One region of the Oceanobacillus iheyensis HTE831 genome, then DNA from elsewhere that is predicted to be linked to it. Evidence: a T-box and tRNA genes for the amino acid it is inferred to sense, from the RefSeq annotation. Region 1 holds a T-box; the other holds one or more tRNA genes.
What was found. A T-box is a leader RNA that pairs with one kind of tRNA and senses whether it is charged. The one in region 1 lies ahead of OB_RS10605 (valine--tRNA ligase), so its partner is inferred to be a tRNA-Val.
Positions count from the first base shown of each region.

Region 1 (8,000 bases):
CCTTTCCTTACAATTAATTATTCGTGAACAATTAACAATAGGAATTAATCGAAATCAATCCATACTTTATTATGATCATAAACATATATCTACACCGGATTTCGCCATTGTCCGATATATGGATCCATTATTAAGTAAACATTTAGAAAGAAAAGGAATTCATGTATTCAATTCGTCAGCTATCTCAGCGATTTTCAACCATAAAGGTTATACGCATGATGCTATATTACAAACCGGGGTCCCTATGCCAGATACATACTATTATTCAAATGGACTCTTACCAAACGATCCACCTCTTCAATTTCCATTCATTAGCAAAGTGGTTAATGGAAAAGGTGGAAATCAAGTAACTTTAATTCATCATATAACAGAGTGGAATACATACAAACTAAACTGTCAATCGGATATTATCCTGCAGTCTACCGAGAACATTCAGTTTGGAAAAGATATAAGAGTATTTGTCATTGGTAAACAGATTATCGGAGCAGTATTACGAGAAAGCAAAACTGATTTTCGGGCTAATTATACCTTAGGAGGTACTGCTTCCATCTATACATTAAACACTCCTCAACAAGAGCTCATACAGAAAATTGTAAATAAGTTCGATTTTGATATGGTAGGAATTGATTTCTTACTATCAACAAAAGGTGAATTACTATTTAATGAAATTGAAGATGTAGTTGGTTCGCGTACGTGGAGTAAAGTAAGCAATATAAATTTACTCGAACTATATATCAAACATATTAAATCATCCATTTAAAGTTTTTAGTGTTTTTCTTTGCATTAATTTGCGGAATGATAAGAATGCTAAAAAAGAAGTGGTAAAAAACATGTATCGATGTTTTTTACCACTTCTTTTTCGTTAATCTTTCACTATTTCAGTTCAGATAATCGCGTCTTCACTTTTGCTTGTTTATCTAAATAATCTTTTTCTTTTCGTTTTTCTTCTTCCACTACTGATTCAGGTGCTTTACTTACAAAACCTTGGTTTGACAGTTTCTTCTGTACTCGTTCTACTTCTTTTGTCCATTTTGCAAGTTCATTTTCTAATCGTTTAATTTCTTTATCAAAATCAATTAAGCCTTCTAGTGGAAGGAATATTTCTGCTCCTGTCACTACTGAGGTCATTGCCTTATCAGGCGCTTCAATAACTGTTGATATTGACAATTCACTCGGATTACAAAAACGCTCTAAATAATCTCTGTTTTTCTCCAACTCCGCTGTTAACTGTTCATTTTCTGTTTTTATAAGCATTTTAATTTGTTTCGACATAGGAGTATCTACTTCTGCACGGCTGTTACGTACCGATCGAATAATGGATACTAAGCGTTGCATCTCCTGGACTGCTTGAGGATTGTCAAATTCAGAATTAACCTCTGGCCACTTACTAACCGTAATAGAAGGTCCTTCATGAGGCAATTGTTGCCAAATCTCTTCTGTTATAAATGGCATAAACGGATGTAACATGCGCATTGTTTGATCTAGCACGTGGGCAAGAACAGAACGCGTTGTCTTTTTCTTATTTTCATCTTCCCCATAAAGAGATAATTTTGCCATCTCAATATACCAATCACAAAATTCATCCCAAATAAAATTGTATAGATGTCGACCAGCTTCACCAAATTCATACTTGTTTGAGTTTCTGGTAACTTGTTCAATGGTTTCGTTTAATCTTGCTAAAATCCATCGATCAGGAAGAGAAAGCTCCCCTGTTAAATCAATATCTTCATATGTGAAACCTTCCATATTCATAATCGAAAAACGGGAGGCGTTCCATACTTTATTGGCAAAATTCCACGTTGACTCTACCTTTTCCCAGTGGAAACGTAAATCCTGCCCTGGTGTTGACCCTGTCATTAAGAAATAACGTAACGAATCTGCTCCGTACTTCTCAATCACATCCATTGGGTCTACTCCATTTCCAAGTGACTTACTCATTTTTCTACCATCTGCATCACGAATAAGTCCATGTAATAACGTATCTTCAAATGGCTTTTCATTCATGAATTCTTTAGATTGGAAAATCATTCTCGATACCCAGAAGAAAATAATATCATAACCCGTGACTAATACATTCGTAGGGAAGTAACGTTTTAAATCAGCAGAATCTTCATTTGGCCATCCCATTGTTGAAAATGGCCATAATGCAGAAGAGAACCATGTATCTAACACATCTTCATCCTGTTCCCAATTTTCAATATCTGCTGGCGCCTCTTTCCCTACATATATTTCCTTGGTTTCTTTATGGTACCAAGCCGGAATTCGATGTCCCCACCATAATTGACGAGAGATACACCAATCGCGAATATTATCCATCCAATTAAAGTAAGTACGTTCAAATCTATCCGGTACAAAGTTTACTTTTTCATCAGCATCTGCTTGCATATCTAATGCTGATTTTGCCAAAGGATCCATCTTAACAAACCATTGTGTAGAAAGATATGGTTCAACGACTGCACCACTACGTTCTGAATGACCTACCTGATGAGTGCGTTCTTCAATATTGAACATTACACCTTGTTCCTTGAGATCTTTTACAATTTGTTTACGGCATTCAAAACGGTCTAAACCTTGATACTTTCCAGCATTTTCATTCATAGACCCGTCTTCATTCATCACTAGGATACGTTCTAATTGATGTCGATTACCTATTTCAAAATCATTTGGATCATGTGCAGGTGTTATTTTAACTGCACCAGATCCAAGTTCCATATCAACATAGTCGTCTGCTACAATTTCTATTTCTCTTCCTACGATAGGCAAAATAACGGTTTTTCCGATTAAATGTTGATAACGCTCATCTTTTGGATGAACAGCCACTGCTGTATCTCCAAGCATTGTTTCTGGTCTTGTTGTTGCAATTTCAATCGTCTCATCGCTACCTTTAATTGGGTAACGCATATGATAAAACTTGCCTTGAATTTCTTCGTAAATTACTTCGATATCTGATAGAGCTGTCTTCGTAGACGGATCCCAGTTAATTATATATTCACCACGATAAATGAGACCTTTCTCATATAACTTAACAAATACTTCTCGAACCGCATCCGATAATCCCTCATCCAATGTGAATCTTTCTCTTGAGTAATCTAGACCTAGCCCAAGTTTTTCCCATTGTGAACGAATAAAAGCAGCATATTCTTCTTTCCATTCCCATGCTTTTTCTAAAAATTTCTCACGACCTAATTCATAACGATTCGTGCCTGACTCTTTTAACCTTGCCTCTACCTTTGCTTGAGTAGCAATTCCCGCATGATCCATACCAGGTAGCCAGAGAACATCATAGCCTTGCATACGCTTCATTCGTGTAATCGTATCTTGCATTGATGTATCCCATGCATGCCCTAAATGTAATCTTCCGGTAACATTTGGAGGTGGGATAACAATCGAGTATGGTTCCTTATCCGGATCCCCTGTTGCTTCAAAAAACTTACCATCTAACCAAAATTGATACCGGCCTTCTTCTACTTCCTTAGGATTATACTTTGAAGGAAGTGATTGTTTATTTTCTTTGTCCTGTTCCATTTATAAACCTCCTTATATTAAAGCAAAAAACCCTTTTCATCCTTAAAAAAAGGACGAAAAGGGTATAATTTCCGTGGTACCACCTTTGTTTACAAACAAAGAATTGTTTGTACACTCATGTTTGGATAACGGTCAATACACCGATCTCTCTTACTAATTATTCAGAGAAACTGCATCAAGGACGACTTCAAGATTAACATACTTAGGAAATTTCCAGCTCAAGATTTCCCTCTCTAAAAGTGTTAATTCTTTACTACTTCCTATCTTCGCATTTATTTTGCTTATTTGTATTTTTATTTTATCTTGAAGTTTTGATAGCGTCAACTGTTATTTAGTATAGACACGAAACAAGCTTATTTATACATAGTATACGTTAGAGCACAAAAAGGTGCTCACGAATAATACAAGGAGGTTATTTAATTATGGCTAGGTTCTACCGATTTCGACTTCCACCTTGGGCACGAAAGTGTATTGTTATTATAGAAGTTTCCGTAACACCGATTATGGTATTTCAACTTGTTCGAACATTACTCATCCCAACCACGTTTGACATTCTTTTAACAGGAGTTTTAATTGGCTTGGTAATTGCTTTTTACCTTGAATGGATTTAATTTGTATCAACATTTATCGTTTCGTACTCTTCTTGGATAAAATCAACCCAGGTCATACCAAATTGTAACCGCCTAAATTGGTGTTGTAGTTCTCTCGTTTGTTCCAACATAGATTTTTTAGTTCTTTGTTCTGTAAAATTTTGAACCACACGAATATAATGAGCGGGGTTTAATAAATTAATAGTTAATAAATGGATTTCTTTTACAGTTAGATGGTTTGTTTTACGATATAACTTAAAAGCCTGCTTCATTTCTTCTATCGGTTGGTCATAATGGCCAGTGATATGTTGAAAATAGTTAGCAATATCAGTAGAAGGATGGTCAAAACTTGCTTCTTCCCAATTCAACAAATAACCGCCCCTACAATGAGATGGATCTAATTTCCCATGACATAAGCTTTTCGACCAAGAAATGCTGTCTTCTTCTTGTTCAAATATAGCATTAATTTTATTTTGAAGTAATTCAGAAGCGTGTACTACAGCTTTATACTGGGAGCATGCAATTAACTCAAAAGGTGACATGTATCTTCTACTTTCAAAATGAACAATATTTTCCTTCAGGCCATCTGGTATATTTCTATTAAATGATTGAAATCCTTCAAAATCTTTTTTCATTTTATCGATTTTAATCCGTTCTGTTTGTTTCGTTTTTTTGTGAATTAAAGCCAATGTCTGCATGGTACTCTCAATCTGATAATTAATATCCATGTTTCTAGGAATATCAACCCATGGAGATAAATAATAATAAAAATGTTCATGTTTTTGATAAAGTGATCCGTCTTTCGTTACATACACAGGTAGGATTTCAGAGATATTTCTTTCACTAGCAACATGATAAATACTAACCCATGATTCAATATTGTTTTCATCAAGATAACTGCGCTTTAAGGCATAGTCTCGCATTCCATCATGTACTCGAAAAAGTCGATTTGTAACTTTTTCAATTTCTAGAGGATAAATGCTGTAATGTTCAAGTACTTCTTTTAGTATATCCAACTGTCATCCCCCCTTACTTCACCATATCGGTTTCCTAACATTATCATCTTCTTATGTATACCTACGCAAAGCTTGTTTGCGCAGGGCCTCCTTATTTAGGAGGAATATACAGTAATTGACCTTGGTTCACTTCAAAATCTGACTCTAATTGATTATGTTTGATTAATTGTAAAGGACTAATAGAAAACCTTTGTGCAATGGTTTCAATTGTGTCATCCTCTTGAACAATACATAGACGCATTTTAGTATACTGTTCTTCTTCAGCATTACGGAATATATCAGATAAATAGGTTACATCTTCCGGACTCTCTTCATTATCGAGAATATCAAGAACTTCCTCCTGATCATTTACTTCATAATCAGTTTCATCTTCATATTCTTCATAATTATCATCTTCTGGTGATGCTTCTACTTCCGAGATACTTTGGAAGTACTCTGATAATGGCTGTGACTTGATTTTCCATCGATCAGGGTCATCATCAGCTGGTTGTTCATGTTGTTCATGTTGTTCATGTTCTTCCTTACTTTCATCTGTTCGCTCGAGATTTTCTGTTGTCTCTTCTTGGATAGGATGTTCTATTTCAAAAGAAAACGAATCTTCTTCTTCTGAATCTTCTCTGGCAGGTTCTGCTTCTAAATTATTGTCTTGTTGTATACCTTCAATATCTATAGAAGCAAAAACCTTTAATTGATCCTCTTCTAATAACTCATAATCAAAAGACTCAATTTGAACAGTTACATCATCAAGATTATCAACTCGATATGGTGGAACAGAAATTTCTACTGGAAAAGTGTGAGAGAATAAATATAAACCATTTATTTCCTCAATCTTTTCGACGTAGCGTTTAGATTGAATTTGATCGAAATCTAAAGGTTCATCTTCTACTTCTGTATAAGGTACCCTTTGATACTCACCTTGCAGTTCAATCGCACCACGAATTAAAATGTAGTCTTCATATGCATGAATAGATATCTCAGGTTCCAAAGATATTCCTCTGATTTCCTCCACTTCCTGTCCTTTTTCAAAAAACAAGGATTCTTCTAATTCAAATGTAAAAGCATTGGAATCAGTTGACAAATCTTATTCCTCCCTTCACATAGCTTCCTATGCCACTTTTTCTTTAACATTTATATGTTGTTACCAACAAGGATATGCAAAAAAAGCAATGTGTAATGAAGGAATCCCCTCATCATACATTGCTTTGTAAATAAATATGGAATTTTATTTTTCTATTTGTTCAAAAGCTTTATGAATAGCTTTAACGGTTTTTTCTATATCGTCATCAGTGTGAGCAGTGGAAAGGAATAATCCTTCAAATTGAGAAGGTGGCAAGAATATCCCTTCATTAACCATCGAGCGATAATACTGAGCAAAGTAATCAAGATTTGAGGTTTGAGCTGTCTCAAAGTTAATTACCTCTTCATCTGTGAAAAATACTCCAACCATGGAACCTGCTCGATTAATATGAATCGGAATATCAAATTTGTCGGCAGCATCTCTAAACCCATTCACTAACGTATCCACTTTATTATTGATATCTTCATAGGATTCTTCTGATAAAGAAGATAATGTCTCATATCCTGCAGTCATAGCTAATGGGTTACCAGATAGTGTACCAGCTTGATATATAGGACCTGTTGGAGCTATCTGTTCCATGATTTCGCGCTTACCACCATAAGCACCAACCGGTAATCCACCACCGATTACTTTTCCTAGGCATGTTAAATCAGGAGTTACATCATAATGACCTTGTGCACAATGATAACCGACTCTAAATCCAGTCATTACTTCATCAAATATTAATAAGGAACCATTTTCCTCCGTAATATGTCGAACATATTGTAAGAAACCATCTTTCGGTGGAACTACTCCCATATTTCCACATACTGGTTCCATAATTATCGCTGCTATGCGGTCTCCATAATTTTCAAAAGCTAATTTCAAACTGTCTGTATCATTATAAGGTACAGTAATGGTATTCTTTGCAATATTTTCAGGTACTCCAGGACTATCTGGTAATCCAAGAGTTGCCACGCCTGATCCCGCTTTGATAAGCAGAGAGTCTCCATGACCATGATAACTTCCTTCAAACTTTAGGATTAAATCTCTATCCGTGTAGCCTCTAGCTAATCGAATAGCACTCATCGTTGCTTCTGTACCTGAGTTAACCATTCGAACCATTTCAATTGAAGGAACACGATCAATTACAAGTTTAGCTAAATCATTTTCTAATAGTGTTGGTGCGCCAAAACTTGTACCTTTAGCAGTAATATCTTGAAGTTTTTTTACTACACGTTCATCAGAATGACCAAGAATTAATGGACCCCAACTTAAGACATAATCAATATATTCATTGTTATCAATATCTACTATTTTAGAACCCTTTCCTTCTTTCATAAAAATCGGATTCATCCCGACAGATTTAAATGCTCTTACTGGTGAATTAACCCCACCCGGCATTAAATCAACAGCTTCTTTATACGCATCAATTGACTGATTAAGTGTCATTAAAATACCTCCTTAGTTCGATTCCTGTAACCATTTCGCAACATCTTTAGCAAAATAAGAAATAATCAAATCAGATCCTGCTCGTTTCATCGATGTTAGTTTTTCCATTACTAATGCTCTTTCATCAATCCATCCATTTTGTGCAGCAGCTTTTACCATGGAATACTCTCCACTAACATTATACGCTACTACCGGCAAATCAAAGTTATCACGAACCTCACGAACAATATCAAGATAAGACAGAGCTGGCTTCACAATTAAGAAATCAGCACCTTCTTCTACGTCTGAAGTTGCCTCGCGAATAGCTTCTAAGCGATTTGCAGGATCCATTTGATACGTTTTACGGTCTCCAAATTGAGG
Region 1 covers NC_004193.1:2,085,835-2,093,834, forward strand. Annotated here, with positions in the region: gene OB_RS10600 (ATP-grasp domain-containing protein) at 1-760, shown strand, start outside; gene OB_RS10605 (valine--tRNA ligase) at 874-3,525, opposite strand; T-box leader at 3,572-3,801, opposite strand; gene OB_RS10610 (hypothetical protein) at 3,948-4,136, shown strand; gene ysxE (spore coat protein YsxE) at 4,133-5,131, opposite strand; gene spoVID (stage VI sporulation protein D) at 5,223-6,209, opposite strand; gene hemL (glutamate-1-semialdehyde 2,1-aminomutase) at 6,354-7,640, opposite strand; gene hemB (porphobilinogen synthase) at 7,653-8,000, opposite strand, start outside.

Region 2 (8,000 bases), 1.8 Mb from region 1:
CTTGTGCAATCGTATCATCACGATTTACATCGGTAAATACCGTAAGTTTAGAATAAAAACCAGTTTCTAAACCATCTGGTTTACCAGTGCCGCCTGCTACTAAGGTTGCTCCACTATCGATTCCTTTTTGGATATAATCCTGAACGGTGTTCCATTGTTCTTCGGAAACCTGTGGACCGGTAAAGGTGTTTTTATCTTGAGGGTCACCAACAGGGAATTCCGGTAATAATTCTTTAATTGCTTCAATGAACTCATCGTGCATGGAAGCAGGTACGAGTGCGCGTGTTCCTGCTGTACAAACTTGTCCAGTATTCGCTGCGATATTTGTAATTGCATTTCTTGCTGCATATTTCACATCTGCATCATCTAATATAATAATTGGTGATTTACCACCTAATTCAAGTGATACTTTGGTAATATCTTGAGCTGCATTTTCCATGATTTTTGTGCCAACTCCACCAGAACCAGTGAAGGAAACAAAATCGATATCTGGATGGGAACTAATTGCATTCCCGATTTTACTACCAGAACCATTGACTAAGTTAAATACACCTTTTGGTACTCCAGCTGCTTCAAATACTTCTGCAACTAGCATTGCTGCATATGGAGTTTGGGAAGCTGGTTTTAAAATGACCGTACTACCAGCGGCAATTGCACTAGCCAGTTTGGTCGATAACTGATTTGTTGGGAAGTTCCAAGGTGTAATTAAACCAGAAACGCCAATGGCATCTTTTTGAATAAATGATCCTTCGCGTTGTTCGGTGAATTCAAAATCGCGAAGTATTTTTGCAGTTTCACGGAAGTGACGTAGGCCCATTTCGTATTGCGTCTTTTCAGTAAACGTCACTGGTGAACCTAGTTCTTGCGTAATCACTTTTATAAAATCGTCTTTGCGTTTTTCATATTCATCTGCAATACGATCTAATAATTTCACTCTTTCTTCCCGAGTTGTATTAGAGAAAGAAGGGAACGCTTTTCTTGCAGCTTGTACAGCTTTATCTAAATCTTCTTCTGTACCTGCGCTTATCGTACCCATTTTTTCTTCTGTTGCTGGATTTATAACGTCAATTGTTTCATTACCAGTGGATTCTACCCACTCGCCATTTATAAAGTGTTTTACATTGTTATACATATCGTTACAAGCTCCTTTGTCTTGAGATTGTGTACATAAATAGATGTTCCCGATATGTATAATGATAAACATCTTATAAAGAAAAAGCGGAGTATAACAAGCTGGGGGGTAAAAAAGGGTGATCATTAGGGGGAGCATACTAAATGAAGACTCCTTGAAAACCTTAAGTCGATTTTCTGCTTTCGCGGTCTTTCTTTTTGTCCGGTAGCAAGAAGGTATAGGTGAGGCCCCAGATGTATGAACATCTGGGGCCCTACTCGCCATCCGTTGGATATGCGTTCTATATATGTCTAAAGTGTTTTTTTAAAATTTGATTTTACAACTTTCTGCTGAACTATCCACCTATGATATGAAAGCCTGAATCCACATGAAGAACTTCCCCAGTGATCCCACGAGCCATTTCACTAACTAAAAATAGCGTTGCGTCGCCAACTTCATCTTGATCTACATTTCTACGTAGTGGAGCTTTTTCTACTATAACATTTGCTTTTTCATTAAAGTTAGAGACTCCTTTTGCAGAAAGTGTACGAATTGGTCCGGCAGAAACTGCGTTAACTCGGATACCGTATTTACCCATGTCTTCAGCTAGGTAGCGGACACTTGCTTCTAAAGATGCTTTTGCAACTCCCATGACATTATATCCAGGAATAACTCGTTCTGCCCCTAGATAAGTCTGTGTTACGATTCCTCCACCTTCTGTCATTAGTTCTTTAGCAGCTTTTGTAACAGCGACTAAAGAGTACGCACTGATTTCTTGTGCAAGTAAGAACCCATCTCTTGATGTATTTGCATATTCTCCTTGTAGTTCATCTCGGTTTGCGAACGCAACAGAATGAACAACACCGTGAATAACGCCTACTTTTTCTCCGATTTCATTGAAAGCTTGTTGGATACTTTCATCGTCAGCTACATCGCAAGATACAATTAATTTAGCTTGTATTTCATGTTTATCTAATAGTTTCACTAGTTTTTGATAAGAACGTTCTTGTCTATTTGTAAAAATTAAATTAGCGCCAGCATTGTGTAAAGATTTCGTTATTCCCCAAGCGATACTACGTTCATTTGCAACACCCATAACTACAATATTTTTACCTTCTAATAGTTTCGTCATAATTTACCTCCAAATGATTCATTATTTATTTATTATAACTTATTAGTACCTGGTAATGAAACCAAAACATAAAAACGATAAATTTGAGGTTGGTAAGGAAGCTGAAAAGTGTGATTATTCCAGTAATGAAGCGGTTTATAAGAAAAATAAAAAAAACCAAAAAAAATTTCAAATTACTCTTTACAAACAGGGGGATCCTCGATATAATAAAATTCGTCAGTTTGCGAGACATACTTTCAAAAGCGTGTCGAAAAGCATCATGGCCCGTTGGTCAAGCGGTTAAGACACCGCCCTTTCACGGCGGTAACACGGGTTCGAATCCCGTACGGGTCACCAATCATATGGAGGATTAGCTCAGCTGGGAGAGCACCTGCCTTACAAGCAGGGGGTCGCAGGTTCGAGCCCTGCATCCTCCACCATTGATTTTTATTTAATGATTGATATATATTCTTGCAAGATAAAGTGAAGTTTGATACCATGTTTTTTGCATTATATTTTTCATATTGCCGGCCTAGCTCAACTGGTAGAGCAACGAGCGAATCTTCTGCCGAGTTAGCGTCGAGTAACCCCGAAGCACAAACCGCTTTGAGTAAGCTATTAGATGCAGGGGTCATTACTTAAATTGATCAATGATGTGCTGCATCACTGAGTAATCTTGCAACACGACGAGCATTCTTTTGATCTTTTGATTAACTCATCGAAATAACTAAGATGCTATAATATTATATTGCCGGCCTAGCTCAACTGGTAGAGCAACTGACTTGTAATCAGTAGGTTGGGGGTTCAAGTCCTCTGGCCGGCACCACTCATAATTTTAATTGTATAATCTTTTTATTATGGTTAACAATATCTACGGAGGGGTAGCGAAGTGGCTAAACGCGGCGGACTGTAAATCCGCTCCCTCGGGTTCGGCAGTTCGAATCTGCCCCCCTCCACCATTTTTTGTTGTTGGGCCATAGCCAAGCGGTAAGGCATCGGGTTTTGATCCCGTGTACCCTAGGTTCGAATCCTAGTGGCCCAGCCATACTTTATTCAAGGTCTTTTTTTTATGTCTTTTTTATAAACGTATAATAATGAAAGACTCATTTAATACGAGCCATTAGCTCAGTCGGTAGAGCATCTGACTTTTAATCAGAGGGTCGAAGGTTCGAATCCTTCATGGCTCATCACAAGGAACAAACAGGAACGATTAGTCGGACCTGTTTGTTTTTTTCATATAGAGAAAAACAGTGTAAAAATACTTTACAGAAGATAAGGAAAAAATGGAAAGTTCATTACTTACCAAATCTGGGAACTTCTAAATGAAAAGTCATTATAATTCGTGTTATAATTTACGTAGTTTAAATTGGGAAACGATCCATTAAAATATTTAGTTCAATGAATTTCAACAGATTAAAGGATGAGCGAGGAATGAAATCTTCTAGAATTCCAGGTTTTTATAATATGTCTGTAGATCAAAGACGTAAATTATTAAAGGATAATTATGATCTAACAGATGAGCAGATGAGCAACCTGACAGATAATCCGTCACTTTCTTTAGACAAAGCGGATAACATGATAGAGAATGTTATTGGAACATTTGAACTCCCGTTAGGTATGGGGTTGAACTTTGTCATAAACGGGAACGAGTATACCGTACCTATGGCAATTGAAGAAGCTTCTGTCGTAGCGTCTGCCAGTCATATAGCAAAAATTGTTAGAAGTGCTGGTGGATTTGAAGCGGAGTCTAGGGAAAGATTAATGATAGGGCAGATACAAGTAGTAGGATGTTCTAACTTTCATGAAGCAAAGCAAGATCTACTTGATCAAAAAGATACTTTAATGAACGCGGCTAATGATGCCTATCCGAGTATTGTTAAGCGCGGTGGTGGGACAAGAGATCTTGATGTTCGTATCTTAAATGAAGATGCAAATTCAACATACTCTCAAATGCTTGTTATGCATATATATGTCGATACTTGCGATGCAATGGGGGCGAATATGATCAACACAATGGCAGAAGCCATCGCTCCTATTGTTGAAGAAATAACTGGCGGAAAAGTTTACCTTCGAATTTTGTCTAACTACGCTGATCGAAGTTTAGCAAGCGCCAAGTGTGTTATTCCTCCTCATCTTTTAGCGACTGGTGATTTCACTGGTGAAGAAGTTAGAGACGGTGTTATACATGCATATGAATTTGCAGCTTCTGATCCATATCGAGCTGTGACCCATAACAAAGGTATCATGAACGGCATAGATCCAATTGTGATAGCCACGGGGAATGATTGGCGTGCTGTTGAAGCAGGTGCTCATGCATATGCGGCCAAGGACGGTCAATATGGATCAATGACTAGATGGTCTAGAGATGAAGCAGGCAATTTAGTTGGTGAAATAGAATTACCAATGTCTGTTGGAATTGTAGGGGGAGCTACGAGGGTACACCCATTAGCTGAGCTCTCTCTTTCTATAATGAATATTGAATCTGCAGCTGAATTGGCGGAAGTTATCGTTTCTGTTGGGTTAGCGCAGAATCTCGGTGCTTTGAAAGCTTTAGCAACCGACGGAATACAAAAAGGGCATATGGCTCTTCATTCCCGTTCTGTTGCAATTGCTGGAGGGGCTTCAGGGGAGATGATTGATGTGATAGCAAAGAAATTAATAGATCAAAAAGAAATCCGTGTCGGAAAAGCTAAAGAATTGGTGGAACAGTATAAACAATGAGTTTAGAAAAAGTAACAGCCTCAGAGAAAACAGCTATTGGTGTAGCTCATAGTAAACTTATTTTAATTGGAGAGCACGCAGTTGTACACGGACAACCAGCGATTGCAATTCCATTTCCTTTAATAGGTGTAGAAACCGTTATTGAGTACGTCCCTGGTACGGTGAAAGTGGACAGCTCTTTTTATCATGGGCCATTACATCATGCTCCTGACTATCTTCAGGGTATAGCTAATTGTGTTGATGAAACACTTGCATATCTTGAGATTCCTAATGAGGACTTGTTGATCCGTATTAATTCCTCGATCCCACCAGGAAAAGGTCTTGGTTCTAGTGCTTCAGTAGCGATATCTGTGATACGCTCTTTGTTTGATTATGCAGATCGTTCCTATACGACAGAAGAACTACTGCGTCTAGCGAATGTGGCAGAAACCTATGCTCACGGTGATCCAAGCGGATTAGACACGCTTACGATCACATCTAATTTACCTGTATGGTTTGAAAAGGACCATCCGGTTGATTATATCGAGCTTGGAGAAGATCTTCATTTTATTGTCGCTGATTCTGGTCGAGTTGGGGATACAAGAACCTCGGTTGAATCTGTAGCCCAATTGTTAAGAATGGCTCCAAAACGTATACACGCGAAGATAGAACGAATCGGAGAGCTAACACACCATGCAAAAGACGCATTGGAAAAAGCAAGTAAGCAATTTTTAGGACAATTGCTGAATGAAGCGCAAAAAGAACTTGAAGCTCTTGGTGTTAGTGATGCCGGATTAAACAAATTAATTCATCTTGCACGTGAAGAGGGAGCTTTAGGTGCGAAGCTAACTGGCGGTGGAAATGGTGGGTGCATAATTGCATTAGCGCAAAATGAGGTGCACTCAAAACAATTAGCTGATAAACTTCGTAAATTCGGTGCTAATTCAGTTTGGCCATTTGTATTGAAGAAGCAAAGTAAGTCTTAAACGAGAAGATTGAAGGAGTAATTCAATGAAAGCAACAGCAAAGGCGCATACAAATATCGCATTGATAAAATATTGGGGAAAGCGAAATGAACCAATTATATTACCAACAAATAGTAACCTATCTCTTACGTTAGATGGGTTTTCTACTGTAACGACCGTCCATTTTCAAGAAGAATTAAGTTCCGATGAGTTTTTCTTGAATGATAGGCTTGTAGAAGACGCAGCAAGCCAACGTGTAACAGGATTCTTAGATAAGGTCAGAGCAATGGCGGGTAAAGAAATGTATGCTCGAATTCATTCTTTAAACCATGTTCCGACTGCGGCAGGATTTGCATCCTCAGCTTCAGGTTTTGCTGCATTAGCTGCAGCTAGCACAAAAGCCATAGGGTTAGAATTAAATGATACGGAATTATCTATATTAACAAGACAAGGTTCCGGCTCAGCGTGTCGCTCTATCTATGGTGGCTTTGTCGAATGGCAGATGGGTGAAAAAGAAGACGGTTCTGATTCTTATGCAGTACCTATTGCTTCAAAGGATCATTGGGACATCCGTGTAGCTGCTGTAGTCCTTTCTGCTACGGAGAAGAAAGTATCAAGTCGAGATGGAATGAGAAGAACTGTGGAAACATCTCCTTTCTATGATGGCTGGTTAAAACAAACACCGAAGGATTTAGAGGAAATAAAGACGGCAATTCATGATAAAGACTTTGAAAAGACAGGAAGTATTGCGGAAGCGAATTGTATGAGAATGCATGCAACAACATTAGGCGCAAATCCTCCTTTTACGTATTGGCAAGACACAACGATGCGTGTCATGCAAAATGTACAACAGATGAGAGAAGAAGGAATTCCTGCTTACTTTACCATTGATGCTGGCCCAAATGTTAAAGTGTTATATTTACCAAAAGATGAGTCGAAAGTGAAGCAAAGACTTGAACAGATTATGGGTGTCGAGGATGTAATCGTTAGTAAGCCAGGAAAAGGAATAAGCTATTTGTAGGGGTTGGAAAAGTTGAGTAAGAGACAATTGACCGTTAAAGTGCCAGGCAAACTAATGATTGCTGGAGAGTTCGCTGTATTAGAACCTTATCAAAAACTTGCAGTAATGGCAGTTAATCGATACGTGTATGCAACCATAACAGACGCAGAAAATTATACATTGTCTCTAGAAGACTTTGGGTTACATGATATTGCTTGGTCTTACCAAACGGGAACTGTAAATATAGAATCGGACGATGAGCGATTTTCTTTTGTGAAGGATGCTATCTACATTACATGTACGTATTTAGAAGAAAAAAGCATAGGAATCCCTTCTTTTCATTTGTCTACTCGAAGTGAGTTGGATGATGCTTCCGGTGTGAAATACGGTCTAGGGTCAAGTGCCGCTATTGTAACATCTGTTGTATCGGCAATTCTTCGTTTTGTTGCTCCACGTTACGCAACGAAGGAAATTATTTTTCGGTTAGCGGCGTTGTCTCATGTCTGTACACAAGGTAATGGATCTGGTGCCGATATTGCAGCTTCCACATATGGTGGTTTTCGACAATATAGTTCGTTTCAAGCAGATTGGTTATTGAATACATATAAGAATGCTTCAACGATATCTGAAGTTGTAGATATGGAGTGGAAGTATTATCAATCAGAAAATATTCGCATACCTGATTTTCTAAACGTCTGTGTAGGTTGGACAGGTACTGCTGCATCAACAAAGAACCTTGTCCAACAGATTCGTTTATTAAAAGTAAGTGATTCAGATGCATATGAACATTTTCTACAAAGTAGTAAAGAAGCGGTCGGCCTATTTTTAGATGGAATGAATAGCGAGAACCTTTCTATGTTAATGGACGGAGTAAGAAAAAATAGACAAGCATTAGCACACGTAGGACAAAAAGCTAAAACACCAATTGAAACATCGATGCTGACAAAATTATGTGACCTTGCTGAACAGTTAGGTGGTGCTGGGAAACCATCAGGTGCTGGTGGAGGCGATTGTGGTATTGCATTTATGTACTCTAAAGATCAAGCAGAGAATCTTTTTCATGCTTGGGCAGAAGTCGGAATCAAGCCCCTAACATTACAGCCTTCATTAGAA
Region 2 covers NC_004193.1:241,776-249,775, forward strand. Annotated here, with positions in the region: gene OB_RS01305 (aldehyde dehydrogenase family protein) at 1-1,132, opposite strand, end outside; gene fabI (enoyl-ACP reductase FabI) at 1,467-2,243, opposite strand; gene OB_RS18020 (hypothetical protein) at 2,299-2,526, shown strand; tRNA gene OB_RS01320 (tRNA-Glu) at 2,505-2,579, shown strand; tRNA gene OB_RS01325 (tRNA-Val) at 2,587-2,662, shown strand; tRNA gene OB_RS01330 (tRNA-Thr) at 2,973-3,048, shown strand; tRNA gene OB_RS01335 (tRNA-Tyr) at 3,098-3,181, shown strand; tRNA gene OB_RS01340 (tRNA-Gln) at 3,193-3,267, shown strand; tRNA gene OB_RS01345 (tRNA-Lys) at 3,337-3,409, shown strand; gene OB_RS01350 (hydroxymethylglutaryl-CoA reductase, degradative) at 3,654-4,943, shown strand; gene mvk (mevalonate kinase) at 4,940-5,908, shown strand; gene mvaD (diphosphomevalonate decarboxylase) at 5,934-6,908, shown strand; gene OB_RS01365 (phosphomevalonate kinase) at 6,921-8,000, shown strand, end outside.
Region 2: it encodes a tRNA-Val, which carries the amino acid that the T-box ahead of OB_RS10605 (valine--tRNA ligase) is inferred to sense. The anticodon was not compared.